Regions from separate parts of the Providencia sp. 6390 genome, predicted to be linked through region 3. Evidence: predicted binding sites of a transcription regulator. Region 3 holds the regulator's gene; each other region holds the start of a gene.
The links. The regulator Fur, encoded in region 3, represses iron uptake genes when iron is present. The targets are predictions, from matches to a motif close to ATAATAATGAGAACNACTATCAA.

Region 1 (9,452 bases), on a different contig from region 3:
TTTGTTTGCGAAACTGTGCCATCGTTTGTTGAAATAGATAGAATGCCCCATCCACATTGACCGAAAAAACTTTTTTCCAATCTGTCACATCTAATTCATCAGTATTACCAAGCCGTAAAATACCCGCAGCATTGATTAATACATCCAACCTTGGCTGAAGTTGAAATAATCGGTGACATGTTTGAGCAACTTGCTGAGGATCGGCGATATCAATCACTTCTGTCGCAAAAGGATAATTGCCTTGAGTGAAAGCAATGTCAAACCCCGTTACCTCCGCCCCTGCGTTGACAAATGCTAACGCAGTTGCTAAACCGATCCCCCGTCCAGCCCCCGTCACCCACACCGTTTTGTCGCGAAAATTAAATGTACTTTTCATAGCGTTCACATTTTCTGTGACAATAATGACCACCATGCATTAATGCTTGGTTCCTTAGCTAAGCTAACAAAATCAATATGATGATAAGTTTTTCGCCAATAGGAAGCCAAAGACATTATTTGTATTGAATCCAATCCATAATCAATAAGATTTTCATCATCTAAAGGTATGTCAGAGTCATTAAGTAAGGAAAGAACCTGTGAACGCAATACCGCTTTCGAAAACGAGGTTTGTAATAAATCATCAGTCATGATTACGCAACCAGCGCGGCCAGCAATATAATTCAACGACATTAAATGCTCTTCTCGGCTAAAGTCTGCCATCGCATCAGCGACAAAAAAAGGTTTAATATCATGCATAAATGCATCAATCGCTGTCACCATACAACCAATATGTGCATAGATCCCAACGATAATCAGTTGGTTACGATGCCCTTCGCGCATCTGCTGTTCAAGTAATGATCGTTGAAATGCACTGTAACGCCATTTAGGTAAAACAATATCATCGATGGCAGGGGATAAAGCCTTGATAATCGGTTGCTGCTCAGGTGAATTAACTAAACCAGCACCCCATATATCATTAAGCAAAGCGCGCTCCTCATGGCTTTGGTTTTTGGGCTGTGCAGTGTAATAAATGGGGATCCTTTGCTGTCGGCTGAATTGGCGCAGCGCGTTAATATTATTAATCACTTTCGCTAACATCGGGCTGTTTTTGTCCCAGAAATTGACAAAATAGTGCTGCATATCATGGATCAGCAATATCGCTTTATTTGGATCAAACTCCCAATTAACCTTATTGGGAGGAATGTCGTTTATGTTTGGTAAATCATAGTCTTGCAGCTTTGGTATTGCCATTTTCTCTTTCCTCCTGTTTAAGGTTAATTAATTAGCCATTCACGTAATTTTCTTTTATCCACTTTGCCGACAGGGGTCATCGGCAATGCTTCAATAAACTTGATAAAGTCAGGGAGTTTGTACTTAGCAATCCCCTGTTGATTTAAAAAATACCTGATATCTACCGCTCGCAATGGCATTGTTGTCACCAAATAGGCATAACTTTTTTCACCTAATAGGTCATTGTCAATACTGACAAGCGCAGCTTGCGTAATGGAATCATGTAGAAGCAGTAGATTTTCAATTTCTTCTGAAGCAATTTTTTCACCGCCTCGATTTATCTGATCTTTGACCCGCCCATGTACCGTCAGATAACCTTCTGCGCTGATAGAAACTAAATCCCCCGAATTGTAAAAACCATCATCATCAAAGGCTTCTTTATTATATTGCTGGCTATTAAAGTACCCACGAATAGTATAAGGGCCGCGGGTCATTAAACGACCAATCTCGCCACAAGTCAGTTTTTCACCTTGCTCATTTGCCACCCACAACTCATCATCAGGGCAAATAGGATAACCTTGAGTTTGCGTGATTTTTTCCTGTGTATCGTCAAGGCGAGTGCAGCAAACCAACCCTTCCGCCATGCCAAAAACTTGCTGTAACTGGCAATTCATTTCACTAGTAATGCGTTTAGCCAGTAAAGAGGACAACCTAGCGCCCCCCACTTGCAATAATCTCAAAGAAAACAATTGCTGATGACAATTGCGCTCGTTCAGCACTTGTAGCCAAAGGTTTACGATAGAAGGCACTAATGCAGTAACGTTAATTTTGTGTTTTTCAATAAGCTTAAAACAATGATCTGGACTTGGATTATTGGCTAATACAACACACCCGCCAGCCATAAAAACACCTAAAGCCCCCGGTGAGCTCAGGCAATAATTATGTGCAGAAGGTAATACACATAAGTAGCGTGTATCCTGATTGAGCTGGCAAATTTCTTGGCAACAACGAACGCTGTATAAATAATCGTTATGCGTTCTGGGGATCAGTTTAGGCGTTCCGGTGCTACCCCCCGATAGTTGAAAGAAAGCCACTTCATCGGCTGGTGTTGGAACTTTAATAACCTGATAACGTGTTTGTATTATCGCGTCATGCAAACTGTCGGGATCCGCATCGTGATTCAGTAATACTAAGCGCACCGACGTATAGTTAGCACAAAAAGTATTTAAAAAATGGTCATTAACAAATAATGAATGCCGCCTATCGGCGATGAACAGGGTTGGTTCTATTTGTTGTGCATAGGCATTAAGCTCACTACTTTGGTGACTGAATAATGCATTCACAGGCACGACCCCAATCCGTAATAACGCAAAAAATACAATGTAAAACTCAGCGACATTACCTAGCTGAATAAGTGCCGTTTCTCCACATTTAGCACCTCGATGCTGTAGGTAAGCGGCTAAATTATCAATAGATTGATTAAATTGACGGTAGCTAAAGCGGCGTTCCCCATCAATAATTGCTATTGACTCACTATTCGCAAAACTTGTCACAATATTTGTTAAAGGTAAATCTTGCCAGTAGCCTTTCAGGCGATAGTGAGCCGCAAGTTGTTCTGGCCAACGAGTATAGGTAATACACATGATCACCTCCTTAATTCAAACCTAAAACATTCAGCATCGTTGAAAGTTTTGCTCCCGTTTCTTGCCATTCAGATAATGGCGATGAATCAGGTACGATACCCGCGCCTGCAAATAAGCTAATGTGATTTTGATTCATTCGCGCACAACGAATAGCCACCACCCACTCACCATTACCATGATGGTCACACCACCCAACAATGCCCCCAAATAACTGGCGATTAAATGGCTCTATGTGTGAAATGAACTGTTTAGCCAACTGATGTGGAAAACCATTCAAAGCGGGGGTTGGATGTAATAAGCAAGCCAATGAAAGTGCGTTTTCTTGTGTGTAAGCAACCCCTTCAATATCGGTTGCGAGATGCCATAATGTAGAAGTGCTAACAAGCTTAGGTTGTTCTGCAAAAAGCAATTGATGGCTACGAGGACAGAGCAACGCTTTCATTGCCTGTGTCACTAATTGGTGCTCATAATGATCTTTTATCGACGCATACAAACCTAAGCTTATTTCACGGTCATATTGTTCATCACGGCTTCGAGGTGCTGAGCCTGCAAGTGGCTGTGAAAAAAAACGATTACCTTGCTTACGAAGCAATAACTCGGGGCTAGCACCGAGTAATTGACTACCATCAAACAATGGGACATGGAAATTGTAGCTCGTTGGATTTTGTAACATTAACCGTTGTAAAAGATGGTGATTATCCAAGGGAGCAGTAACAATAATCTCCAGCAAACGAGCGAGCACAACTTTATCTAGCTGAGTTGTTTGCATGGTACTAATTGCTTGTTTAACCATTGAGATAAACTGTCGCTGGCTAGGATATTCGCGACATCGGCTAACTTGAATATTTGGTTTTGAAACGAGTGGTTGTGATAATGGCCCAATTATCTTTTTTGTGCTTTCAGGTATAAATAATGTTGATGGTTCATCGGTATTAAAAGGAATAGCGCCAACGATGATAGGCTCAGTGATCCCCGCCATTTTTGCGGCATCAAAAGCCGTCATGATATCTTTTTGAAAAGAACTGGATAAATTCGCACCATGTTTAGCTGGCGTTGTCAGTTGACAAAAGCACCCTGTTGTTGAAAAGCTTTGATAAGGCGAAGTAAATACAAAACTATTTGGTGATAATGTTTCTAGTGTATCGATGCCATATTCGGTTAATGTTTCTTCCATGTTGTTCCCTCTAAGCCATCAAATATATGAATGATTATTAGTATATTTAGCAGATACGTCACAACAACCGAACCTCTTTAATAGGTAGGAACCCCCCACGAATCAGCCTACTATGCCACTTTAACCCCTAATTTTTTTTATGATGAAACTGTCTCAGTTCGCTGAGTATACCAACAAGTACCAAACCCACAGCGGTCAGCACCCAACCACCTAAACTTGCTGCAGCCATCGTCGTTGTCATTACACCGATGCCACCTAATAATGCAGCGCCAATTGCATCCCCTATCACATGTTGTGCTGTCCATAAGCTATTAACTCTTCCCAGCATGGCTTCCGGCGTTTCAGTTTGAATTAATGTATATTGAAGTAACGCACTGACTGTGCTTAACCAACCAAATACCACTAAACAAACTACAGCCCCAATCCACATTGACATAACACCAATCAACGAGATTGCAAAACAAGATGCCACGGTTAATAACAGCATGACTTTTCCAGGTTTCGCAGCCATTGCTAAGTTGCCGCTTGTCAATACCGCAAAGACTGAGCCAAAAGGAATAGCAGCATATAGCATACCAAGCTGAAAACCTGACACATTCCAACTTATCGCGAGAGATGGAAATAGCACTCTCACTGAGGCAGCCATGGTTAATACTCCACCAAGTAGTGTAACTCCACCAATCAATGGGCTATGTAATAAAAAATGGACCCCCATTAACAATGATTTTATTGGGTGCTCATGCTGTTGTATTGATACAGGAAGCAATGGCAGCCTTAGTAAGGTTAACGTTGTAATCAATGTCCCTATCGCTGCCAGTAAAAAGTTCCATTCAACGCCTTGTTTTGCTAGCAGTAGGCCAGCAATCATTGGGGAGATCACGGCGCCAATACGCACTGTTAGCATCATAATTGCATTCGCTTGCATTAAATTTTCACGCCCCACCAGCAACGGAGTGGCTGTCAATAATGCGGTCACGCCTAATGAAGCAAAAAAACCATCCCACATGCCTAAAAAATAGATGATAAGTAATGATGGTTCAGCTAATAATGCGTTTCCCCACAAACCAAGAAAGCCAATGCCACAAGCCCCTCGAGCAATTAAAATTAATCTTTTGCGCTCGTAGCGATCAGCGAGAACGCCACCTAACATTAAACCTATAAACATTAGACTCCCTGTCAACATCACAGACAAACCAACTTGCCATGTTGAATGGGTTATCATTTCAATTTGCACAGGCATCGCGATGCCCAATAGCCCAAGCGATAAAATTGAAATAAAGCGAGCAATAAAAACAGCTCTAAAGGCAGGGTGTGTTGTCAATAAACGCAAACTCAGCAACTTTGATTTTCGCCCCATACTTCTTTTACTTTCATCTTTGGTTAAATCAGTGTCGCGCATGCTAACACAGTAAAATTCATGGGATAACGATAATTATTATCTCTATTTTGATGAAAAATATTATGTAAAATGATGATTTTCATTTGCTTATTCAGCGAAATCATGTTGTGAGTACAAAAAGCATAATATTAACTAATACACTGATATAAAAAGTTTTTGGGTTATTTAACCGGTGAATACACAACTGATTGATGGAAAAGAAAATGCAAGGCAGCCCCATTAAATTAATGCAGCCGCCATATATACTCAAAATAATTCGAGTTGCAGGTAAGCGACAAGTGAAGATAAACGGAGAGCATAAATAAACACTATACTCTAGATAATTCGAGGTGCAGTTAGGCGACAAGTGAATGAGTCGCTAGGAGCCTACATAAGTAGGTGACTAGTGCGAATGAACGTAGTCAACAACGCTGCAACTTGAAGTATGACGAGTATATAACTCCGCGGACGTAGCGTAGCCACTTATACCTCACCGAAAAGCCCTGCAACTTGCAGCGTGACGAACTACCCTAATATTTGCCGTAATACAGGGCCTATTGTGGTAAATGATTTTGGAGAAAGAATATCAACATGAGCACAATCTTGAGGATAAAGCTCTAATTGCTTCACCCATGGTGCCCATGCTTTTTTAGGTGTTAATCCTTCTGGTACTGTTTTTTGAGCAACAAATAATGTTACTTTGCCATCATAAGGCAATGTATGAGCTGTCGTGAGTAACCTTACCGCATCTGTATAATTCTGCTCAATGGTTTGAAAGAGGCTGTTTGTGCCAGTACTCGACTGTGCTGACATAAATGCAACCCGTTCTTGAGCGATTTTAGCTAAAACATCAGGGTTTATTTCTCGCAATGCTTTATTGTGCCAGTTAAGCACTTCCGGCGGCCAAGTATCCAAAAGACCTAAAAATGACACCTCTTTACCTAGCTTGCGTAAACGAGCTGCAACCCCTTGCGCTAGAGTTCCCCCTAGAGAATACCCCAACAAATAATAAGGGCCTTGTGGCTGTTGGGCTAATAATGTTTTGAGGTGTTGATCACATGCATCATCAATCGTTTCGGCCATCATTGCGCCCATCGGACGTGGTGATTGTATGCCTGTAACACTCCAGCGATCACTAAGATGTCGAGCCAATACACTGAATTGCCAAGCAAAACCTGACGCTGGATGAAAACAAAACAGTGTGGGTCCGTCTCGTTCACGTAATGGTAAAATAGTTTCCATGCCCCATTGTTCAGAGAAATTTAGCTCCTGTTTTAGTTCTAAACGTGCAGCCAGTTTCCCCACTGTTGGTGACACCATTATTTGACCTGGGGTTATTTGCAGACCTAACTGCTGGCTTAGTTGCACAGCCAAACGTATTGCAAGCAGAGAGTGTCCGCCTAAAGCAAAAAAATCTGCGTCAATGCTTTCAATGTTACAGCCTAATAGTTGCTGATAAGCCCCCGCAATAATGAGTTCTTTCTTTGTCAACGGTTTACGGCCTGTTTTAGGTGAAAACAATTCAGGAAGAGGTAATCGTTTACGATCTAACTTACCATTATTACTAAGCGGTAAAGTATCCAGTTGCACGATCACGGATGGCACCATATAGGGTGATAAAGAGTCCCCTAGCTGATCGCGTAAACTAACCGTATCAAGTCGTTGGCCTGATACAGAGGTTACATAGCCAACTAACTGCCTTATATCCCCTTTTATTTGTGCGGTTTTATCTAATATACATGCATGAACCACTGCTTGGGCTATATCAGGTAATTGCTGCATAGCTCGCTCGACTTCACCAAGTTCTACCCGCTGCCCTCTTATTTTTAATTGAGAATCGATTCGGCCAACGTATTCCACTGCCCCCGAGCTTAACCAGCGAGCAATATCACCGGTTCGATACATTCGTTGACCCTCATTAAACGGATTAGTGATAAATTGGCTAGCAGTGAGATCGGGACGTTTAAGATAGCCTTGTGCAAGTTGTACCCCTGTTAGATATAACTCACCCGCAACACATACTGGTACTGCTCTCTGCTGGCTATCGAGTATATGCATACCTGAATTCCATATTGGATAGCCAATCGGTACAGTATTTCCTTCAACAGCCGCTAACTCCTTTCCATAAGCTTTGTAATAGCTAATATCAATAGCCGCTTCTGTTGGGCCATAAAGATTGTATAACGGCACATGAGTTAATCTTTCCCATTCACGACATAACTCGGTAGGCAACGCTTCCCCACTACAAAATATATATTTAAGCGCTGAGCTGTATGGTTGTGTTGCATAGGCTTCAACAAAGGCAGCAAACATTGAAGGGACAAAATGAGCAGTTGTTACTGCATGCTGATGAAAACATGCCATTATTGCACGCGGATCAAGATGGGCTTGAGGCTCTAACATCACCAATTTCGCTCCCGCAATAAACGGCCACCAAAACTCCCAAACTGAAACATCAAAACTACAGGGTGTTTTTTGCACTACAACATCTGTTGATGCCAATGGACAAAACCCTTGCATCCATAACAGACGATTTACAATGGCTTTTTGTCCAATCATCACACCTTTTGGCTGCCCAGTAGAACCTGACGTATACATAATATAAGCGGTATGTTCAGGTTGGAGGCAAGGATCATTCCACTGTTGGCTATACGGCAATAGCGCGTTGTAGCATAGAATTTTGGAATAGGAAAAACGAGGCAAATATTTGTCCAATGTTATCAAGAGTATTGGCTGAGCATCCTTCAATATTCTATCCAAGCGTTGATCAGGAGAGTCGATATCTAACGGCAACCAAGCAGCGCCCACTTCAGCAATAGCATGAATAGAGAGTGTTAAAAATATTGACCGAGGCAATGCAATTGCCACACTATCGCCTAATTTAACCCCTAATGATTTTAGCTGTGTGGCTAATGTGACCACTTGTTCTCTCATCTCACGATAAGTCAGCGAATATTGCTGATCGACTAATGCAATTGCTTCTGGCGTTTTAGAAGCCTGAGTCGCAACAAGGCAGCTCAGTGTAGTGATAGGTAGCTCTTTCTGTGTATGGTTAATCAATGAGCGCTGATGCCGTTCTTTCTCAAGCAGCACATCAATATCGCCACATTTCAGTGCTGGGTTATGGATAAATTGCTTCATCATCAATGTGATACGCGATAAATGATCTTCAAGTTCCTGAAGTTCAAAACATTGATCGTTAGCCAATAGTTCAATTTTAATTTGACCTATTTCATCGACTAATAGCATCAATTCCAGCTCATCAATCGGGCCAGAAGCAAGTACATGTGTTTTGGTCGTGAGATTTGGCATCGTCAATGGCAATTCAAACAATTTTACATTCAATACAGGACCATATATCAACTCATTGCGTACCGTGCCACACCTGTCACGAAAACTATAATCAAAATTATAACGTTGATGACGACGTATCACTTTTAATTGCTGCTTCAGCCGTTTAGCAAGTTCAGGCAGCGTTTCAGCCTCATCAATTTGAATCGCAATCGGCAACATGTTCACCACGGGTCCTGTTGCCGTCAGTGCTGCTGATCCCATGCGTCGCATAAGCATTAACTCTGCCGCATAATCCATACGACCACATATTTTGCCTAGCCATAAAACAACCAGTGCAAGCGCCAAATCTACTGATTGATTAATTTCCCCATCACCAAATAGTTGAACATCAATAACATGTTGCAAACGTATAATGTTACTGGTTTCATTTAACCTTAATAGCGGTGTTGAGGACAGTGAGGCGGGGAGCGGTAGTTTTTGATAATAATCTTTCCAAAATTTTTGATCTTGATGAAAATATTCACTATTTTGATATTTTAAATATTCATCAACCACTGCCTGAAATGGCGTAAATGGCGATACTGGTATCGGTTGTTTTTTCTGCAAGGCGCTATAAATTGCTGCGATTTGTTGAGTAATTGCTGAAAAACTGAAACCATCGACTTGGATATGATGATAGCGTTGATACCAATACCAACGGTGCTTATCTAACTGCAATATTTTTTGCATTACCAACAGGTTACCACTGTTGATG
Region 2 (11,384 bases), on a different contig from region 3:
TGCCATTTATTAAAATCATTATCATGATCTTGCTACTATTTTCTATTCAACGCCAGAGCAAAACTGACCCTGTTTTAAGAATGAAATTACTAAAATTTGTTACTTGGATAGGCCGGTGGTCAATGCTGGATCTCTTTGTCATTGCCTTAATGATGACGCTTATCAATCGCGATCAACTGATGTCATTTACGATGGGCCCTGCTGCACTATTTTTCGGTGTCGCTGTTATTTTAACCATACTCGCTGTCGAGTGGCTTGATAGCCGTTTAATTTGGGATTCTTATGGAAAATCACAATCAACAAAATGAACCTGCTGAACAGGAACAAGAGGCGATATTACGTAAACGAGCACGTATTTCCCCTTTTTGGCTGTTACCGCTTGTTGCAGTGTTTATTGCCGGTTGGTTACTATTCCAACACTGGCTAGAACAAGGCACTGAAGTCACTATTGAGTTCTCTTCCGCTCCAGGTGTTGTTGCGGGAAGAACACCTATACGCTATCAAGGGGTTGAAGTTGGCTTAGTTCAATCAGTGACGATTAGCCAAGACATGAAAAAAATCATTGTAAAAGCAAGTATTAATAAAGACATGCAGCCAGCACTCACTACAGGAACAAAGTTTTGGCTTGTCACACCTAAAGCATCGCTTGCAGGTGTTTCAGGCCTTGATGCTTTAGTCGGTGGTAACTATATTGGTATGCAACCCAATAAAGGGGATGAACAACACAGTTTTATTGCTCAGGACTCGCCTCCTCAATTACAAACCGAGGCTGGGCAATTGTTAGTTTATCTTAATGCTAAAGACCTTGGTTCATTACACGAAAACTCTCCGATTTATTATCGAAAAGTACCCGTCGGTTATATTTCTGACTACTCAATTTTACCTAGTGATAACGGCGTCTCTATCGCTGCTGTCATTGAGAAGCGCTATGCCAATTTAGTTCGTGAAAATAGCCAATTCTGGAACGTATCCGGTTTTCAAGGTGGCTTTGACCTCAACTCAGGTGTCAACGTTAAAATGGAAAGCCTTTCTGCTGTTATCAATGGTGCAGTCGCATTTGATTCTCCACCAAATAGTCCTCCAGCCCAAGATGGTCAACAGTTTGATTTAAAAGCCAATAAGCATGATGTTGAAAACTACGAACAGCAAAACAAAGAAAACTTAAAAGTTTCATTATGGTCGCCAGAGACCTATGGCGTTAATGTCGGTCAACCCGTGATGTATCGAGGTATCAAGATCGGAGAGGTGTTACAACGTCACCTATTAGATGATAAAGTCACTTTTGATGTGGCGATTTTGGATGAGTATCGCCATTTGATCCGTGAAGACAGCAAATTTGTTGCTAATAGCCGAGTGGATGTACAACTTGGGCTAACGGGTATTCAATTCCAAGGAGCAACACCACAAGAATGGTTAGATGGCGGGATCCATTTATTAGCCGGTAAAGGCAAAGAAGCATTGCCTGAAAATTTTCCATTATATCGCAGTGATGACAATGCTAAAGCAGGTGTCACCGGCTCATCACCAACAACAACTATTACACTAAATACCAATACATTACCTGACATACAGACTGGATCTGTCGTGCTTTATCGTCAGTTTACCGTTGGTGAAATTGTATCCATAAAGCCAACCAAAGAAGGCTTCGCTGTTAATATTCATATTTCAAGCCAATACCGTCATTTGTTGACTGAACAAAGTGTGTTCTGGGCCGAAGGCGGTGCCAAAGTACAGCTAAATGGTAATGGTTTGACTGTTCAAGCCGCACCGCTCACTCGAGCGATTAGAGGTGCAATCAGTTTTGATAATATCCAAACCTCTAGCTCAGATAGTGCTAGGCAACACACTCTCTATCCCAATGAAACTGCGGCAAAAGCCATTGGCAGCGTTGTGACGTTAACCACATATGATGCATCTAAGCTCTCAGAGGGTATGCCTATTCGTTATTTGGGTATTGATATTGGGCAAATTGATTCACTGAAATTGTCGCCAAATAACCGGGAAGTCAACGCTCGTGCCATTCTCTACCCTGAATATGTTCAAGCCTTTACCAAAAGTGGTAGTCGTTTCGCTGTTGTCACACCTGAACTATCGCCTGCAGGCTTTAATAATTTGGACTCTTTGATTCAACCTTACATTAATGCGGAGCCAGGACGAGGAAATAAAAACCGTTACCAGTTTGAATTACAAACAGCGAACATCACTGATTCACGCTATTTAGATGGTTTGACTATCATCCTAGATGCCAGTGAAGTGGGTTCTATCCAAGTTGGTACACCATTGTTATTTAGAGGCATGGAAATTGGTACAGTGACAGGCTTGTATTTGGGAGAGCTTTCCGATCGTGTATATGTTGCGACTCGAATTGGCAAAGAGTATCAGTACCTCATTCGAGATAATACCCAATTTTGGTTATCGTCTGGCTATAATTTATCGTTTGGCCTTACTGGCGGCATGATCAAAAGCGGTACATTTAAACAATTTGTCCGTGGTGGCATCTCACTTGCAACCCCGCCAAGCGTACCTCTTGCGGCAAAAGCCAAACCAGATCAGCATTTCATTCTAAAAATAGAGCCACCAAAAGATTGGTTAGACTGGGGTACATCTATCCCTAAACAATAATCACTGAAAAGGTGCATATTTAAACAATATTGCACCTTTCATCTTTTTTCTTATAAAAAATATTTTGGAAATGAATTCCATTTATACTATGCTTAGTTTTGTTGAGTCGGCATCACCTACTCCAATACTAACTGAGAGGTAACACCATGAGCATAGTTAATTTGAAAATATCTTCCTATGAAATTAATGATGCCATAATGGCAGATCATAAAAGCGATCTTGTCAGCATCCCTTGCGATTCTGATACCGAGTTTTGCATGCAATTGGACGGTTGGGATGAACATACCAGTATTCCAGCATTAATTAATGAGAAGCCTGTTTTGTTATATCGTCAGCGTTATGATAAAGACAATCACCACTGGGTAATGAGAGTGGCTTAATTGATGAAGTCGCTAGGTTGCAAACAGCAAATAACAGGAAAAAAAAGAGGCCTGGTAGATTCCGATTACCGGGCCTTGGGAAATGGCTCTGGCAGAGCCGTGCGCTAAAAATTGCCATTGAGACGTAACAAAGTACAATTTAATACTAGCTTGCTAAACGCACTCTTACCATACTAATTATCAAATTTTTTACATATTATTAACACAATTTATTTCTTAATTTCTGAATATCGAGCTATTTGATTGATAGTTAAATTCTATTTCAACAATAAGCATAACCTTTCAAATTTAATCGCTATTAAAATAGAAAATGCCATAGGTTATAGCTCTTTCTCAACTATAACCTATGGCATTTAATCTATATCTATGTGACTACGCTTTATGACAAAGCTTCTCAGCGGCTAATTTAAGTGGCAATACTCGCTGCTCAACAGTTTTTGGCGTTTCTATTGGAGCAAGTAAAACATCGATTGGTTGTGCTTTGATCTCTTTTCTTTCCATTTGCTCTTGTGCTACTTGGTTAAGCGGATACTGCATCAAAGTCGCAGGATTTATCACAACCAAAGCACCATTGTTGCGGCACTCTAACATTACTTCTTCACGAGTAAATGGCCAATCAGTGCCGAACTGTTTTTTACTTACAGTTTCTAAAGGAGCAGCCACAGCACTAAAAACTGAACTTGCCAACAACATAGAACACAATGTTAATTTGAGTTTCATCCTTATTACCTTGTTCAAAATCTTAAATGGGTTGGTAGGTTGCAAAAACAGCGACAGCAAGTATCGCTATGCTACCTAACAATAACTCAATCCAACTATTAATAATTAAATATTGTAGCCGCCCTTTTTGTTGGATCTTAGGCACTAACACATAGCGATTGACCAATGCCAATATCACCATACCAACAACTAAAACAATTTTTAGCCACAACCATGATTGGTATTCAGAGTTATTATAGGCAAATGGCCAATCAGGTAGCAATGTCATCGCGCTAATCACCCCTGTAATTAAAACCATCGCCACCGCAGCATGCCCTAAACGGGAAAAACGTATTAAACTGGCAAAAATTTGTTTATCTAAACCTGCCGCTAATTCTTTTTTATCCCGTAAGAATTGAATACAGATCAAGAAAGGCCATAACCCACCAAACCAGTAGGCAGAACTAATGAGATGAATAAATTGATTCAAGCGATGTAGGTTACCTACTAGCCCATCATACATAGCAGCATGACCGACAAAAGCGTGTAGACCTAGTAGAATAATAGAAAGTATTAACAACGAATAGAGTTTAATTTCTTGGCGAGAGACGAAAATCACCCCAAGTGTGACAATAGAAAAAATCAATTCCCAACGCCAAATTTGGCCAAAAGAAGTCTGTAATACGTTGAGCCAAGTCTCAAGATCTAATGCATCTTGCCAGCCGTCCCCCATCAACCCTGCTTGTGCTGACATCCAGCAAAATGCAGTCACCGCAGTCACTACCGCACTAAACACAATGCCACGATTTAAAATTCGCCGAAGCACTTGACTAAATGCGCCAGAACTCAAAATCACCGCGAATATTGACATACCACACATCAACATCGCGGCAATAAAATGGGAAAAACGTATAACGATGTAAAATGCCTCTAAAGACATAATTATTTCACAGTAAAGCTGTATTCGCCCTTAGTTTTGTGACCATCTACAGAAACAACACTCCAATTCACATCATATTTACCCGCAGCTAATTTAGTTTCAATTGGAACAATAACCTTTGTGTCATTGTTTGGGTCTAACGCAGGTTTGCCCGTTTTAACTAGCACATCGTTTGGCCCAATCACTTTGACTTTGGCAAAATTGACTTCAATACCTTCAGAAAAGTTTAGCGTAATTGACTCTGGAGTTTGCTCAACTGCAGCACCTTCAGCGGGAAGTTGATCTTTTAGATGTGCATGAGCAAATGCTTGTTGAAATGACATGCCTAAAAATAGAACAGCCACAGCACTGAGCTTGCGCCAAGATGATTTGATTTGGTGGATTGGCATAGTAACCCCTTAATTTGCAGGTGAATTTAGATTTAATGCCAACCATTATACGAAATAAATTTCATATATCTGCTACAAAAAATCGATTTAGCGACTGAAGGTGTGATTAACAACACAAAACGCAAAGAAAAAAACCCATAAACCTTGAGATTAACCTCTGCAATTTATGGGTTTATTAATATTTTATATTAAACGTGAGCAGCTGCTGACATACTTTTTAGATCTTTATCCAATAGGAATAGTGCTTTACCACTCTCACCCACCATATCCAATTTATCTAGGATAGATTTGAACAATTTCTCTTCTTCGTGCTGCTCAGCAACATACCACTGTAAGAAGTTAAAAGTTGAATAATCCTGCGTTGTCATTGCTAAATGCGCTAATTTATTAATTTCCGAAGTGATTTGCTGCTCGTGCTTATAAGTTAAAGCGAAGACTTCAGCAATTGAATTAAATGCAACGGGCGGTGCTGCAATTTGCCCAAGTATTGGCAATGCACCAGTATCACTAAGGTAACCAAACAGACGTTGCATATGCTCCATCTCTTCTTGTGAATGAGCTTTTAAAAAGGCCGCAGCCCCTTCGTAGCCTTTATCACTACACCAAGCACTCATCTGTAAATATAAATTCGCAGAATAAAACTCAAGGTTTAACTGCTCATTTAATTTATTGATCATGTCAGCTGCTAACATATTCTTTCCTTAGTCATTAAGAGTAATACCATTATTATGCATATTAGAAAAATAATTAAAACCCTAAAACAATAATAAAACAAAAAAATCCAATTTACTGATAATTAATAACTTTTAGTAAAATTAATAATAATCAATCTCATTATCTTTACTTGCAATTAATTCATTATCCACATCGACAAATACTAATTTCACGTCAAATATAAACATTCCATGTTGTCATTAGAGTAATTTATTTTTCATTTATTGCATCATATTCAAAACTAAATTTAGGCCATAGATTATCGCTCATACCTACTGATATGCTACTATATTGAGATATCTGTAAAGCATTTGAGAGACAAGATGAATTATAACCTTGCGCTGTTACCAAAAGACCAAATGGATAAAGTCAACGTAGACTTGCAAGCTTCAGGCGTAGCCTTTAAAGAACGCTATAATATTGCGGTTATTGCAGAAGCAGTTGAGAGAGAACAACCTGAAAGTCTTAGAGAATATTTCAGAGAACGACTTATGTATTACCGCCAGCTCTCTCAAAATTTTGCGCGGCTTCCTTATGAACCAAGGAATCGCTGATTAATCTATTATAGGGGAAGCAAGCCTCCCCTATAATCTAATACATGGTAATTATTTCAACGAATTATATGTAATCGTCGACTTTTCACAATCAACCACCACATTATACTGGAGATCCTTTTTTGCCCCCCTAACCGTTAATGGCACTTCATAACCTGTTGCGGTCTTAGTAACATCTTGATTATTCACCCACGCCACTGCTTTTTTACCAACCAGTGCTTTTTCATCAGCCCAACGTGGTAAACGATTATGCATAAAATCATTTTTAACTTGTGCAGCTATTTGTGGCTCAGATAACTTATCACAACTAACAAAAGGTGCTGCTTTGCCTTCTTCTTGATTCGCGCTGAATGCAACAGAACTGAATAACAGAACACAGCTACCTAAAGCAAAACCTATTTTTTTTCCTGCTTTCATGCTTCCTCCGATCCCTATCAAATACTAGGTGGCAAATTAGAATAACTACCATTGTGAGTTTTATATATTATTTATCTACACTATCTAAAATAGACGAATACTTATAAACTGCCAAAATGATTTGACTTAACTAATATGTATCAGATTTTAGCGAAAATGTTAATAGGTTGTTTTAACTATACTAATCGTCATCTTCCTCAAAACGTGCATGGATTTGCTCTTTGTCTTTATGCTTTTCACGAATTTCTTGAGCAACAAGGGCTATAGCTTCCCCGCTACTCATACCATCCGCAATAAGTTGATGGATGCGCTCTACCGCTTCCTGTTGCTCTTGATGATTAAGTGCTGGCATACCTGAAAACATAGTCAAACCCTTTCAATAAAATAAAATTTAGCTCAATTTTAACAGCTCTTGGCTTCTTAAGATAAGAATATATGCTAATCTGAGTCACAGCCTTTTTTATCAATTTTTAGTTTAGCTTATCCAAATGATTATCAATAAAATACAACTTCCTTATCATATTCACGCAGCAACTGATTACTTTACGCCATTAGCTCATCAGCCATGGGCTATGTTACTTCATTCAGGTAACGCAGAGCATTCGCACAACCGATATGACATTATTGTTGCTGATCCTATCGCGACTCTGATGACAGTTGGTGATAAAACCACCGTTACTCATCAACAAATAGTCAATGTTTCTGACGCCGATCCCTTCACCTTGCTGCAAGAGTCTATTGAGCGCTTCACACCTGATCACTGTAGTGATAGTTCTCTACCCTTTACTGGTGGTGCTTTAGGTATTTGGAGTTATGATTTAGGCCGTCGTATTGAAAAACTACCACAGATAGCTAAAACCGATTTACAGTTTCCAGATATGGCAGTTGGTATTTACCTCTGGGCATTAGTTGTTGATCATTTAGAACAACAAGTGACTCTATTTAGCTATGATGATGTCAATGAACGATTAAATTGGCTTAAAGCTCAAAAAACATCACGAAAAGCAAAATTCATGCTAACTAGTTCTTGGCATGCCAATATGTCTCAAGAGCAATATCAGCAAAAGATAGGACAAATACATGACTATTTGCGCAGTGGTGATTGTTACCAAATCAACTTAGCACAGCGTTTTCAAGCGAAATATAAAGGCAATGAATGGGATGCCTTTATGTTACTCAATCAAGCAAATCGCGCACCGTTTTCCTCATTTATTCAGCTCCCTGAAAACACAGTGATCAGCATCTCACCTGAGCGTTTTATTCTGCTGCAAGATGGCCAAATCCAAACGCGCCCAATAAAGGGCACATTACCTCGTTTAGGGGATCCTCTAGCCGATGCAGAACAAGCAGAAAAATTAGCTAGCTCGCCAAAAGATCGTGCTGAAAACTTAATGATTGTGGACTTGCTACGCAACGATATCGGGCGTGTTGCTGTGCCAGGGACAGTCAAAGTTCCTGAATTATTTGCAGTTGAAGCCTTCCCTGCGGTACATCATTTAGTCAGTACCATCACTGCTACACTGGCCACACCCTATACTGCAACAGATCTATTAAGAGCCAGCTTCCCTGGCGGCTCGATTACTGGCGCACCTAAAATCCGTGCTATGCAAATTATTGAGGAGTTAGAATCTCACCGCCGTCATGGATATTGTGGTGCAATAGGTTATATTAGTTTTTGTGGTAAAATGGATACCAATATAACAATTCGTACTTTACTCACCGATAAAAAGCAGATTTTTTGCTGGGCGGGCGGTGGTATTGTAGCGGATAGCCAAGCAGATAAAGAATATCAAGAAACTTTTGATAAACTTAGTCTTATTCTACCTGTGTTAGGAGAGCTGCAACAGAATGACTGAACTGAGTGAGTTTATTAATCGCTTTCAGTTTACACTCCCTATTACTCGCCAATCACAACGGGTGGCGAGTAAATCGGCTGCAGTTCTGCTTCCTATTATTAATAAATCAACACCCACATTATTACTAACGCAGCGTTCGCCTTTTTTACGTTCTCATGCGGGACAAATTGCTTTTCCCGGTGGTGCGAGTGATCCTGAAGATGGCTCTCTCGTCACAACAGCGCTACGTGAAGCCTATGAAGAAGTGGCTATTCCGCCAGAAAAAGTACAAATATTAGGGCAATTAACACCTCAGCTAAGTCTTGGAGGTTACGAAGTCACGCCTATTGTTGGGTTACTGCCCTCGGGGATCGACTACCGTCCAAACCCGAGCGAAGTGGCTAGTGTGTTTGAAGTTCCCTTATTTGATGCTTTATCACTCAAGCAACATAAGTTTATTGATGTCAAACGTTCAGGCAGTTCGAACCGTATTTTCTTCTATTGGTATCAAGGCCACCTCGTTTGGGGACTGACCGCTGCCATTATTCATCAGTTAGCCCTCCAACTTAAATAATCATTTCATGACGTGACCGAATGCATTTTGTGCTATTTTTAATCAGTAGGCCTTTTGTTGCTACCTTATTTTAAAAAATAATTTAAACTTACTGGTTAACACTACTAAATCACAGTAAAGTAGCGCCCTTTAAAATAAATCACTAAATATCTACTTTTTTAAGGAGTCCTGCGTGATAAGCGTTTTCGACATGTTTAAAGTGGGCATAGGTCCTTCAAGCTCTCATACCGTCGGCCCGATGAAGGCGGGAAAAGAATTTGTCGATGATTTGGTAAACAAACAATTATTACCAAGCGTCACACGTATTGCCGTTGACGTTTATGGCTCTCTTTCACTCACTGGAAAAGGTCACCATACTGATATTGCTATCATTATGGGCCTAGCTGGCAATTTACCTGCAACCGTCGATATTGAATCGATCCCTGCTTTTATCGCCAATGTTGAGAAAACAGAAAAATTGCTGCTTGCCAATGGCACCCATACCGTGGACTTCCCACGCGAAGGTGGCATGAATTTTCGTCACGACAACCTCCCACTGCATGAAAATGGTATGACCATTCATGCGTTTGCAGGTAACGATGAAATTTATACGAAAACTTACTACTCTATCGGTGGTGGTTTTATTGTTGATGAAGAGCATTTCGGCCAGTCAGCTCTAGACAGTAAACCAGTATCTTACCCGTACAAATCAGCTGAAGAATTGTTACTCAACTGCAAAAAATCAGGTCTATCTATTTCAAGCTTAATGATGAAGAATGAACTTGATCTTCATACTAAAGAAGAGATTGATGCCTACTTTGCTGACGTTTGGAAAACAATGCTGGCTTGTATTGAGCGAGGATTAAACACCGAAGGTGTTTTACCTGGACCTCTGCGTGTACCACGTCGTGCACCAGCACTTAATCGCCTTGTCACCTCATCAAGTAAGCTGTCTAATGACCCAATGAACGTTGTTGACCTTATCAACATGTTCGCATTAGCTGTAAATGAAGAAAATGCGGCAGGTGGTCGTGTTGTGACGGCACCAACCAATGGTGCTTGTGGTATTGTTCCTGCGGTACTTGCATACTACAACCATTGTATTGAGCCTGTTACACCTGAACTGTATACACGCTACTTCCTCGCATCGGGTGCTATTGGCATTCTTTATAAGATGAATGCGTCAATTTCAGGTGCAGAAGTTGGTTGCCAAGGTGAAGTTGGTGTTGCTTGTTCAATGGCAGCAGCAGGTCTTGCTGAACTGTTTGGTGCTAGCCCTGAGCAAGTGTGTATTGCCGCTGAAATTGGAATGGAACACAACCTAGGTCTAACCTGTGACCCTGTTGCAGGGCAAGTTCAAGTACCTTGTATTGAGCGTAACGCAATCGCATCAGTTAAAGCGGTTAATGCGACCCGTATGGCACTACGCCGTACCAGTGAGCCTCGCGTTTCTCTTGATAAAGTTATTGAAACTATGTATGAAACAGGTAAAGACATGAACGCAAAGTATCGTGAAACATCTCGTGGTGGTTTAGCGATTAAAGTTCAATGCGATTAATATGCCAATCGCATAATTTACACTCTAAATAATTCGAGATGCAGGTAGGCGGCTCGACAACCCTGCACTTTGATGTATGACGAGTATAGTCATTCAACGCCGTGAATCCCATCATAATAACGGGTTCCACGGCGTTTTATTTTGATAACAATTTCATCATTGTTATCAATTAAAAAATAACTATTGTTTGTTTTTTATTCTACTTTATTCATTTTTTATTTTTTTAACGAAAACTTAATTAAATCGTTACTAAAATGACTCGATGATAAAATAATCTTTTTTTAGAACTTCCTACTGCTGAAACGTGTCATATTTTGCTTAATTTTTCGCCTTTTTTCTTCTAATGTTAAATTAATTGTTCTTTATTTGTTACCGATAACAGAACTTTCCACCAACAAAAACTTATTAATCGATGCATAATATTCACATAATCAATATACTCAATAAATATGTGCATATTATTTGAAATAACATGTATGTTTTTAATTTTCTGACGCAAAACAAGTTTTTACGTTAATGCAAAATGTTATGCTACCTACACTGACTCTATTAGTTAGTAAATTAACAGTTTGCTAACTGAAATAAATAGAGTGAATTTATTCAGCTAAAATTATCAATATAGTTTTCTATTTAGGAGGGTTAATTAAGCTGATTCGATTTTGATCTAATGTGTCATTCCGTTCGATCTATAAAGAGGGAATTCAAGTGAGTATAGCTATTATG
Region 3 (11,384 bases):
TTAAGCGTTCTCACGTTTCGCTTTTTGCAATTTTTCATAAGCAGCCAGTAGCGCTTGGTGAGCAGGTAATGCTTTTAATTCATCGTCAATTGACCACAAGCCATAGAAACTTGCATCTCCCACTAATGCAGCTGATGCAGCATCAACTGCCTCCTGACCATACATACGGACAAATGCAGTGTAGTACTGTGACATGTCACGCTGTTCTTCTTGGCTTAATAACAACAAAGTGTGTAAACAGCGATAGTAATTAGCACGTTCAGCCGTAAATACTGAGCTATTGAAATCTTGAGTCCATTCAACCCAAGCAAGGGCTTGGTCAAGATCTCCTCCAGCAAGTGCTAACATTGATTTCAATTCACCAACGCGCAGGTTGCTCCAGCCGTTATCTTTACCTACTGCAAGGCCGAGTAGCTCACGTACACGTGTGAAGTCATCAAGACCTTCATCATCTAGCTGTTCAATTAAGGCCAGATAATCTTGTTTTTCCCATTGGCTGCTAGGTAGATTGATAATGGTTTCGCGTAGATGTGCTCCCATCGAATTATTCGCAATATGCAGGTCTTCAACGGGGTAAATATCCGACATACCAGGGACTAAAATACGACATGCATACACGCCGAGGTGGTTATAATCAGCGATATACACTTCTGCATCTAATTGATTGAATATCGCCATCAGGGTAGCAAATTCTTCTTGTGTGGTACCTTTGAAGCTCCAATCAGCAAAGTCATAGTCAGCATCATCTTTAAACAAATCCCAGCTAATCAGACCGCTTGAATCGATAAAGTGTGTCTCTAAGTTAGTATGTTCAGCGACTTCTTCATCATCAAAAGTTGGCGCATTGAATACATCGAGATCTTTTAATCCACGTCCTTGAAGCAACTCAGTGACGGTGCGCTCTAATGCAACGCCAAAATCAGGGTGTGCACCGAAAGAAGCGAAGCAAGTGCCATTTTGTGGGTTAAATAACACCACACAAATAACAGGGAATTGACCACCGAGAGATGCGTCATAACAGAAAATTGGGAAGCCTTCATTTTCTAGTGTATTGACCGCTTCAACAACGGTTGGGTAACGTGCCATCACTTCTTCTGGGATTGCAGGCAAACTGATGCTTTCTGCAATAATACGGTTTTTAACAAAACGTTCGAAAACTTCAGATAGACCTTGAACGCGAGCTTCATTTGGTGTGTTACCTGCGGACATACCGTTAGAAACATACAAATTTCCAATGATATTCATCGGGATATAGACGGTTTGATTATCAGACTGGCGAGTGAAAGGTAGCGCACAGATACCACGTTCTTCATTGCCTGATTGCAGATCAATTAATTGGCTACCTGCTAGTGCATTGTCCGGATCATAAAACTTACGTAAACGTGCATCCAAAATGCCTTCTGGCAATTCATCGTCTTCAGTTAATGGGAACCATTTTTCATTTGGATAATGAACAAAATCACCTTCTGCGATCGATTTGCCTAAATAGAAGTCAGCAAAGAAATAGTTTGTGGATAAACGTTCAAAATATTCACCCAGAGCGGAAGCTAAAGCCGCTTTTTTGCTGGCTCCTTTACCATTGGTAAAGCACAGAGGGCATTCTTTATCACGGATATGCACTGACCAAACATTGGGTACAGGATTCAGCCATGAGGCTTCTTCAATATCAAATCCTAGCTTTTTCAGTTTAGTTTGAAATGCTTCGATGGAAACTTCAAGGGCGGCATCTTTGCCTGGAATAAATGTTTGGCTCATCAGTTCTATGGCTTATTAGTTTGAGGGATAATTGGCGCCTATGATACGGATTTTTGTATTATAGCTCACGCAAAATTATCAGATAGCCAGCAATTTCATCTAAAATAATAAGCGTCATCACGGAAATATTGTTCTAATTCCACATAATAACTGCAGTTAATATAAGTAGGAGTTATAGGATGAAACTTAGCAACAAAGTATTACTGGCAACAGCTATCTCGCTTTCGCTCTGTACTGGTTCGGCATTTGCATTACCTAATATCACGGTATTAGCAACCGGAGGAACGATTGCTGGTGGGGGCGATTCGTCAACATCATCAAGCTATCAAGCAGGAAAAGTTGGGATCGATGCGTTGATTAATGCAGTACCAGAGATAAAAAAGATTGCTAATCTCAGTGGTGAGCAAGTCGTCAATATCGGCTCTCAAGATATGAATGATCAAGTTTGGTTAACGCTAGCAAAAAAAATTAACCAAGAGTGTGATAAAACGAATGGTTTTGTAATCACTCATGGCACTGACACACTCGAAGAAACAGCTTTTTTCCTTGATCTCACCACTTCGTGCCAGAAACCGATTGTATTAGTAGGCGCGATGAGGCCATCAACGGCACTGGGTGCCGATGGTCCGTTAAATCTTTACAACGCAGTTGTACTGGCAACGGATCAATCTGCGGGGGATCGTGGCGTGCTGATGGTTATGAATGATAAAGTCGTTCAAGGGCGTGATGTGGTAAAAATGAGTACAACTGAAGTACAAGCTTTTGACGCAGTCAATGCTGGGGCACAAGGTTTTATTCATGATGGTAAAGTGACATTTTATAAATCTGCGATACCAAGAACCAACAAAGCTGCTTTTGATGTCAGCAAATTAGATAAACTGCCTAAAGTTGATATTATTTACAATTATGCAAATGCATCAGCTGCACCAATCAAAGCACTGAGAGAAGAGGGTGTTGAAGGTATTGTCAGCGCAGGTGTTGGTAATGGAAACATGTATAAAACAGTTTTTGATGCTCTCGCTACTGCTGCGAAAGAGGGGATCGTAGTCGTGCGTTCAAGCCGTGTACCAACAGGCTATACAACGCGCAATGCTGAGGTTGATGACAATTTATATGGCTTTGTGGCATCAGAAAGGTTAAACCCTCAAAAAGCTCGCGTTTTATTACAATTAGCTCTCACTGAAACTAAAGATCCAAAACAAATCCAAGCATTATTCGAAAAATACTAATCTGATCGTCAATAAGGGGGGATTCCCCCCTTATTTATAATTTATATGTGCCTACACTTAATAACGGGTAACTGAAATTCGATTTGCCACAATATTTGCGGTGATGAGTGCGAATAGTGGAACAAATGAAAATATCACAAATAGCCATATTGCTGCAGATTGAGTACCTTCAACTCCTCCTGGAGAAGAAAGGCCTGCAAGGTTTGCTATCATACCTGCTAAAGAAGCACCAAAAGCAGTTGAGAATAACTGTAATGTGGTGATCGCTGAAGATGCCTTTTGAGATTCAGAACCTGAAGAAACTTGTAGTACTCTAGCTAATAAATGAGGCCATGTTGCACCAATGCTTGCACCAGTGACAAACAGCATTGAGCAAATAACCCAAATTTGCGCAGATGCGATATAAATTGTTTTTGTCATAAACAGTGTCAGTATAATTAGGCTACTCATGGTGAGTAACGGTGCAAAACGAATAATTTTAGTGGTAACGGCTGGTTTAAGTGATGAAGAAATAATTGCAGCACTTGACCATCCTGCTCCCACTAGGGCTGCTAGATAGCCAGATGCTAATGGAGCAATATCGTGCAGCACTTGTAGGAAATAAGGTACAAATACTTCTGTTTGTACACTTAAACCTAGTAATGCCATCGTCAGATAAATTGGCGCAAGTTGAGCAGATAAATGAAATGTTCCACTGGGAAATAGCGTATTAATACCACGGCGTTCAATAACCGCTAGTCTTACACATAATAGTATTGCTAGAAGCATACCACCAACAGGAATAAGTTTGTCTTGGCTTAAACTACCGATAGAAATAGCCAGTACGGCGGTAGAAAGAAGTAACAATGCTTGTAAAGGGATAGGTTGTTGTGGGCAATGCTCATTCGGATTTTTAGCGGGTAATACTTTTAGCGTTAACCATAAATAAGGGATCCCAACTAAAACTAAGCACCAGAAAGCACCTCGCCAAATATCATATTCAGCAAAAATACCGCCTAAAGCGGGCCCTAATAATGTTGCCATTCCCCACATACTCGACATCATCCCTAATACGCGTGACCATAGATGTTGAGCGAAAACAATATGCACCATTGAATAGGAGAGTGTGAGTAAAATACCTCCACCAGCACCTTGGATAATTCGTCCAAATAACATGATTGGCATTGATGGTGTTATGGCGCATATCACAGAGCCAATTAAAAAAATAACAGTAGCCAACCCATAACTTTTTTTAGGTCCTAATTGATTAAGTATGCGTGATGTGAGGGCGGATAAAATAATCGAAGAAAGGATAAATAAAGTGGTATTCCATGCATAAAAATCAATGCCACCAATATCACGAACAACGGATGGTAATGTAGTGATCGTGATATAGACATTAATTGCATGAAGACAAATACCACCCGATAAAGCGAGTGTTAAGCTAAGATTTTTACCTGTAAGTAAACTGCGCCAACCTTCCTGCTGATGTTTATTCATATTTACTCAATATAAACAGTCTTGATTGATCCTCTTCAAGTTGCAGCATTTTACACTTTTCTGCCTCTGCTATTGGACTATTTCTACTACTAATAATATCAAGCTGCACCTGAAATATTTGAGAGCTCACGAACGTAGACTAAAGCTATTTTATTGAAAGACAAATATTTACTTAGTTTATTTTTAAATAAAAAACTATTTACCAACTAAAGCAGTTTTGTTGCAACTTATCAAGTTTGCTTGAAACGATTACATTCATAGAAGGTTATTTTTTATATTGAAATAAGTCTTATAAGGGCTAGTTTCATGTCGTGTTTTATCTGAACTTAACCATTAATTTAGGATATTAATATGGTTTATATAATTATCACCAATAATTAATCCTGATAATAAATAGAAAAATTAATGTGTCTTAGCTCATGGTTTAGGAATAAATCTATTTTTAGTCTTGATAATTCGCGTCGCGAAAAATAGGCTAAGTAGGAACGCGTATTTTATATGTTGAAACTAATAATTACCTAATGAGCTACTACTAAGATAATAATTCAATAATAATATAAAAGATTAGAGGAAATACCGAATGGTTAATAAAAATGTCAATCATGGCAGGGGGTTGCTTGCACTAAAAATAGCAATTGCATTGGCTCCAGTAAGTTATCAACCAATAAGTTTTGCTGAGCAATTCCTTGATGATTCAACCCTTAAGGGAGGGCTGTATTATTGGCAGCGTGATCGTTCAAGAAAAGATTTGTCCCCCGATAGTGATAAATATAAAAAGTATGTCGATAACCTAAAGCATTCTACCGTCAATGCTAGCCTCGATTATTCTTCTGGTTATTTTCAAGATGTGCTTGGTTTAGATTTAGCCGCATTTACAGCCATTGAGTTATCAAATAGCGGTCCTGCGGCACCTAATGAGATTGGTTTTAGTGACGCGAAAACGCGTTGGGATGAAAAATGGACTGGCGATCGCAGTGGTGTGAGTGTTTATAAAGCCGCCGCAAAAATGAAATATGGCCCATTTTGGGGGCGTGGAGGGTATATTCAACCAACAGGGCAAACACTACTAGCATCCCATTGGAGCTATATGCCTGGCACTTATCGGGGTTTTGAAATCGGCGCTGCATTTGATTTTGAACAAAATGGTGCATTAAGCATGTCATATATGTGGACTGATCGCTATAAAGCGCCTTGGTATCGCGACATGTATAACTTTCGTGAAGCTGATGGACAAACAGGTATTAGTTATCTGCAATCTATTGGCTTCAAATATGATTTCAAAAATTCATTAGTTTTGGAAGGCGCCTACGGGCAAGCAAAAGATTATATGGATCAATATTTTGCTAAAGCCTCTTACGCTGTTCCTGTCGCATCACGTGATCTTCGTATGTCATACCAATTCTATGGCGCTAAAGATAAAGTATCCGACGGTGGTGTGAATGATGTTTATGATGGTTTGGCTTTTTTGCAAGCGGTGACATTGGGATATACCTATGATCAATTTGATTTTCGATTAGAAGGTACTTATTCAAAAGCAAAAGGCAACCAAGGTTATTTTTTACAACGAATGACCCCTGGTTATGCGACTTCAAATGGTCGTTTAGATATTTGGTGGGATGGGCGCTCAGATTATAACGCTAATAATGAAAAAGCAGTCTATGCAGGTGTTATGTATGATCTAGCTAAATGGGATCTGGCTGGCTGGAAAGTCGGTACATCTTATATTTATGGGTGGGATGCTAAGCCAAGTACTAATTCTCAATACGCACAAGATGTAAAATTAAAAGAAAGCGCTTGGAATTTTGATGTTTTATATACTATTCAAACAGGTAGAGCTAAAGACACTTTATTTAAACTACATTTTACTAAATATGATAACCATACTGATATACCAAGTTATGGTGGTGGGTTTGGCAATATATTCCAAGATGAAAAAGACATTAAATTTATGGTGATGATGCCATTTACTATTTTTTGATAGCGCGGTCACTGCTATCAATAAGTAATATGGCAGTGGCTGATTTTGAATTTAATATTGAGGTCACAATGAAAAAAAATTATTTAAGCCCTTTATCACTATTAATCTCAGCAACTCTATTTTCAACTGTTGTGAGCGCTGAACAGTCATCAAACCAAGTCGTCGATGCATTAGCGAATATGGATGTGAAAATTAATGTCATTGATAACCAAGCTGGGGAGCATGGTATTGATTGTGCCACATTAGGCGCTGATTGGGCGGCATGTAATCGTGTTGATATCACATTAACGAATGGCTCTAACGCTATCGAGTCTGATGATTGGGCTCTCTATTTTCACAGCATTAGACAAATATTAAAGCAAGATAACCCGCAATTTAAGATCACTCATGTTACGGGTGACTTACACAAAATAACACCAACAGATCAGTTTAAAGGTATTAAAGCGAATGAAAAAGTGGTGTTACCAATAACGGGCGAGTATTGGCAAGTGAGTTATTCAGACTTTATGCCGCGTTGGTATGCAACATCTGGTGATGCATTACCACGTAATCTCAAAAGTACTGATACTCAGGATACGACCCAATTTGTAGCGCCATTTGAACTGAATAACTGGAAAAGAACAGGAGCAGACAACAACGTACTTATGACTCCTGAAAATCGTTATCAAAAAAATCTCTCTTTGAAGGCGTTATCTGAACAGCAGTTACGAGGTCAAATTTTACCTACACCATTTGATATCACACTACAGCAAGGAAATGCTGATTTATCTAAAGGTATAAAATTACATTTAGAAGGGCTCACTAAAGGTGAACTTGCAGTCATTGATGAGCATTTGCAACAAGTAAAACTTAAGCAAAATAATCAGGGCTTTCTGGTTGAAGGTAAAATCGCACCTAGCCAATTCTCTGCTGATAACCAAGTGAGTGGTGCGTATGAGCTTGTGGTGACACCACAAAAAGCACGGATTATTGGTTATGATAATGTTGGGTTATTTTATGGTGTTGAATCATTTCTTTCCGCAATAACAGAATCTGATAAACCAACGATTGCTGCGATGACTGTTAAAGATAAGCCTCGCATGGACTATCGAGGGGTTTTCTTGGATGTTGGACGTAATTTCCATAGTAAACAAGTGGTCATGCGTTTAATTGATCAAATGTCTCGCTATAAGCTTAATAAATTCCATTTTCACCTCACCGATGATGAGGGCTGGCGGATTGAAATCCCTGGTTTACCTGAGTTAACCGAAGTGGGGAGCCAGCGCTGTCATGATCTTGATGAGCAAAAATGTTTGTTACCGCAGCTAGGTTCAGGCGCTGAAAATAATAATATGGGGAGCGGATATTTTACACGCGATGACTATATTGACATTTTACGTTATGCCAAAGATCGCCATATTGAAGTGATCCCTGAAATTGATATGCCAGCACATGCCCGAGCCGCGGTGGTATCAATGGAAGCACGTTATAATAAATTAAAAGCCGCTGGAGATGAGAAAGGAGCGGAACAATACCGTTTAGTTGATCCATCAGATACATCAGTGACAACCTCCGTACAATTTTATGATAAGCGTAGCTACTTAAACCCATGTTTAGATTCATCTAAAAACTTTGTTGATAAAGTTGTTAGTGAAGTGATGCAAATGCATGAGGAAGCTGGAGTTCCACTGAAAACATGGCATTTTGGTGGTGACGAAGCGAAAAATATTCGTTTAGGTGCTGGGTTCCAAGATAAAGATGGTCAGATTGAACCAGGTAAAGGGATTATTGATAAACAGATAGAAGATAAGCCGTGGGCAAAATCAAAAGCCTGTCAGGTGCTTATCGCAAACGGTGATATCAGCGATTTTGATCACCTTTCTAGCCATTTTGCCAAACAAGTGAGTGAAGGTTTACATCAAAAAGGGATCACCACCATGCAAGCATGGCAAGATGGTTTGAAAGATGCTGCAAGTGCGAAAGACTTTGCAACTAAAAATGTGAGAGTCAATTTTTGGGATACCCTCTATTGGGGGGGCTTTGATTCAGCAAATGACTGGGCAAATAAAGGTTATCAAGTCGTTATTTCAAACCCTGATTATGTTTATCTAGATATGCCATATGAAGTTAATCCAAGTGAGAGTGGCTATTATTGGGCGACCCGTGCTAGTGATGAGCAAAAAGTTTTCTCATTTGCACCAGATAATTTACCTCAAAATGCAGAAACATCTGTGGATAGGGATGGAAATCAGTTTACGGCGAAAAGTGATAAACCTTGGCCGGGGATCTATGGTTTGTCTGGGCAACTATGGAGTGAAGCTGTTAGAACAGATACTCAAGTAGAATACATGCTATTCCCAAGGATCTTGCCATTGGCAGAGAGAGCATGGCATAAAGCGCAATGGGAAAATACTTATCAAGCAGGCCGTGAATATAGTGGTGGTAAGACTCACTATGTTTCACAACAAAAGTTAGCTGATGATTGGAACCGTTTTGCAACAGTTGTTGGAATAAAAGAATTGCCTAGATTAGATAGAGCGGGTGTTGCCTACCGTATTCCTGTACCGGGTGCAAAAATTGAAAATGGTGTTTTGCTGGCAAATCTTAGCTATCCAGGTTTAGTGATCGAATATGCGTTAGAAGACAGTGACAACTGGCAAATCTATTCAGTACAAAACCCTCCAAAAGTTAGTGGTAATGTGCAGGTTAGAGCGAAAAACTCTGCGGGTACACGAACAAGTCGTGCGGAGATTGTGACATTAAAATAGGGTATAAATATTGGTGGTACTGGTTAGGTGCCACCAATTTCGATTTGTAATCGCATTATTGCAGAGAAATTAATTCTTCTCGGCTTAAATCTGTGCTTTCCATAATTAATTCAAGGCTAATACCATTTCTCAGAAGATTACGAGCCATTGAAATTTGTGCTTCACGCATGCCTACGACTCTTCCTTCAACCCTTCCTTCAATCCTTCCCTCGGCTCTTCCTTGTAAAATACCTTCTTGCCGGCCTTTGTTCTGTAAACGTTGTGCAATGCTCACGATGGGCTCCTTGTGTTTTTCCGTTTGTTGTTCAAGATCCCGTAGTATCTGTTCAAAATTTGGTGTGTCTAGAGTAGTAAACAGATAATTAAGGATGGCAATTACGTCATCGTCGTTATTATAGTGCTGGTTGAGGGCGCGAGCCAATGGCGGAACCACTATCTGAAACTGATTTCGTCGCTGTTTATGCTTCATGGCTAATTCCATCACAGCAATTTTTCGATGATTGACTAGCTCATTATCATCAATAATGGTCACATCGATCAAAGGAAAGGGTTGTGTATACAATTTATGGGCTACATCAGGTAATGTAAAACAGTCTGTCCACATTTGTGAGTAAGGATATGGGGTGCGCTCCCCATGATATACTCGTCATACTTCAAGTTGCAGCGTTGTTGACTACGCTCATTCGCGCCAGTCACATACTTATGTATGCTCCTAGCGACTCATTCACTTGTCGCTTAGCTGCACCATGAATTATTTAGAGTATAAAATAGTAGTGGTACAACAATTGGTAGGGTTTTATGACCTTGTTGTAGATTTTGGAGCCGTTATACAAAGTATATAAAGTGATTTTTGTTGATGGTGGATGTTGCAGAGATAGTAGTCAGTAGCAAGAGGAGAGGTTGTTTATGTATAGATAAAAGAAAACCCCATGTAATACATGAGGTCCTTCAGTAATCAAGGGCTTTATCAGCACCTTTTTATTACGATTTTATCGTGTGATTAGAAACCACTAAATCACTCTTTCGCTTCGTGTGCATTGGCATTTTCACGGCAATCACCATCTGCACAGTGACCATAGAGATACAAACTGTGGTTAGAGAGTTTAATGCCATGGCGCGCAGCAATATTGGTTTGACGCTCTTCAATTGATTTATCAGAAAACTCAATAACTTTACCGCAATCTAAGCAAATCAAATGGTCATGGTGGTGCTGTTGAGTCAGCTCAAAAACAGATTTACCACCTTCGAAGTTGTGACGTGTCACAATACCAGCATCGTCGAATTGGTTTAATACGCGGTATACCGTAGCTAGACCGATCTCTTCACCCATATCAATCAATTTTTTGTAGAGATCTTCCGCACTGACGTGATGGCACTCAGGCTCCTGAAGTACTTCCAATATTTTTAATCTTGGAAGAGTGACTTTGAGTCCAGCATTTTTCAATGCTTTATTGTTGTCTGTCATGCGGGTTTGTCCTGTATCTTAAATCAAAAATTTAACAATAATGAGACATTTTTAACATATATTCAGTTGTCTTCGAAACTGATTTACAATTATAGGCATGGAAACAAAAAATAGAAACCATGCTTTGTCTCATTATTATAATTATATCAGCAATCCTACGCTGACTTGTTCGTTAACTTAGGATCTCAGATAGAGACATCTCTTCTGAAATTTGTTGTACCCATGCATCAACACGCTCTTCAGTTAGCTCTGGCTGGCGGTCTTCATCGATGGCCAAACCAATGAAGTGATTGTCATCATACATACCTTTAGAGGCTTCAAAATGGTAGCCTTCAGTTGGCCAAGTACCTACAATTACTGCACCACGCGGTTCAATAATATCGCGAATAGTACCCATCGCATCACAGAAGTACTCTGCATAGTCTTCTTGGTCACCACAACCAAATAGAGCAACAAGTTTGCCTTCAAAATTAATTTCTTCGAGAGTTGGGAAAAAATCATCCCAATCGCACTGAGCCTCACCATAATACCAAGTTGGGATGCCAAGAAGTAAAATATCAAACGCTTCAATGTCTTCTTTGCTGCACTTAGCAATATCATGAACTTCAGCGTTATCGTTGCCTAATCTCTTTTGGATCATTTTGGCAATATTTTCTGTATTACCAGTGTCACTACCGAAGAAAATGCCTATGACTGCCATAAAGTGAATAACCTCTTGTTTTTCCAATCTG

Region 1: entS (enterobactin transporter EntS) is a predicted target of Fur. The motif match lies at 5,452-5,474, and genes of this name have one in related genera.
Region 2: ftnA (non-heme ferritin) is a predicted target of Fur. The motif match lies at 5,849-5,871, and genes of this name have one in related genera.

What each region holds. Positions count from the first base shown of each region.
Region 1 is NZ_JBYVYL010000013.1:49,465-58,916, reverse strand. Features, by position in the region: gene dhbA (2,3-dihydro-2,3-dihydroxybenzoate dehydrogenase) at 1-376, opposite strand, end outside; gene AC3Z9T_RS20570 (isochorismatase) at 382-1,230, opposite strand; gene AC3Z9T_RS20565 ((2,3-dihydroxybenzoyl)adenylate synthase) at 1,254-2,852, opposite strand; gene AC3Z9T_RS20560 (isochorismate synthase) at 2,863-4,026, opposite strand; gene entS (enterobactin transporter EntS) at 4,154-5,383, opposite strand; gene AC3Z9T_RS20550 (enterobactin synthase subunit F) at 5,930-9,452, opposite strand, start outside.
Region 2 is NZ_JBYVYL010000001.1:685,069-696,452, reverse strand. Features, by position in the region: gene yebS (membrane integrity lipid transport subunit YebS) at 1-308, shown strand, start outside; gene AC3Z9T_RS03405 (PqiB family protein) at 283-2,622, shown strand; gene AC3Z9T_RS03400 (DUF1480 family protein) at 2,769-3,002, shown strand; gene AC3Z9T_RS03395 (DUF2511 domain-containing protein) at 3,375-3,722, opposite strand; gene copD (copper homeostasis membrane protein CopD) at 3,745-4,641, opposite strand; gene copC (copper homeostasis periplasmic binding protein CopC) at 4,644-5,030, opposite strand; gene ftnA (non-heme ferritin) at 5,219-5,722, opposite strand; gene AC3Z9T_RS03375 (DNA polymerase III subunit theta) at 6,068-6,298, shown strand; gene yebF (protein YebF) at 6,350-6,715, opposite strand; gene AC3Z9T_RS03365 (YoaH family protein) at 6,897-7,079, opposite strand; gene pabB (aminodeoxychorismate synthase component 1) at 7,204-8,571, shown strand; gene AC3Z9T_RS03355 (CoA pyrophosphatase) at 8,564-9,124, shown strand; gene AC3Z9T_RS03350 (L-serine ammonia-lyase) at 9,297-10,661, shown strand; gene manX (PTS mannose transporter subunit IIAB) at 11,367-11,384, shown strand, end outside.
Region 3 is NZ_JBYVYL010000002.1:204,199-215,582, reverse strand. Features, by position in the region: gene ycaO (30S ribosomal protein S12 methylthiotransferase accessory factor YcaO) at 1-1,755, opposite strand; gene ansB (L-asparaginase 2) at 1,935-2,984, shown strand; gene AC3Z9T_RS06190 (MFS transporter) at 3,042-4,463, opposite strand; gene chiP (chitoporin ChiP) at 5,044-6,441, shown strand; gene AC3Z9T_RS06180 (beta-N-acetylhexosaminidase) at 6,510-9,188, shown strand; partial or broken gene AC3Z9T_RS06175 (Rpn family recombination-promoting nuclease/putative transposase) at 9,244-9,819, opposite strand; gene fur (ferric iron uptake transcriptional regulator) at 10,204-10,653, opposite strand; gene fldA (flavodoxin FldA) at 10,826-11,353, opposite strand.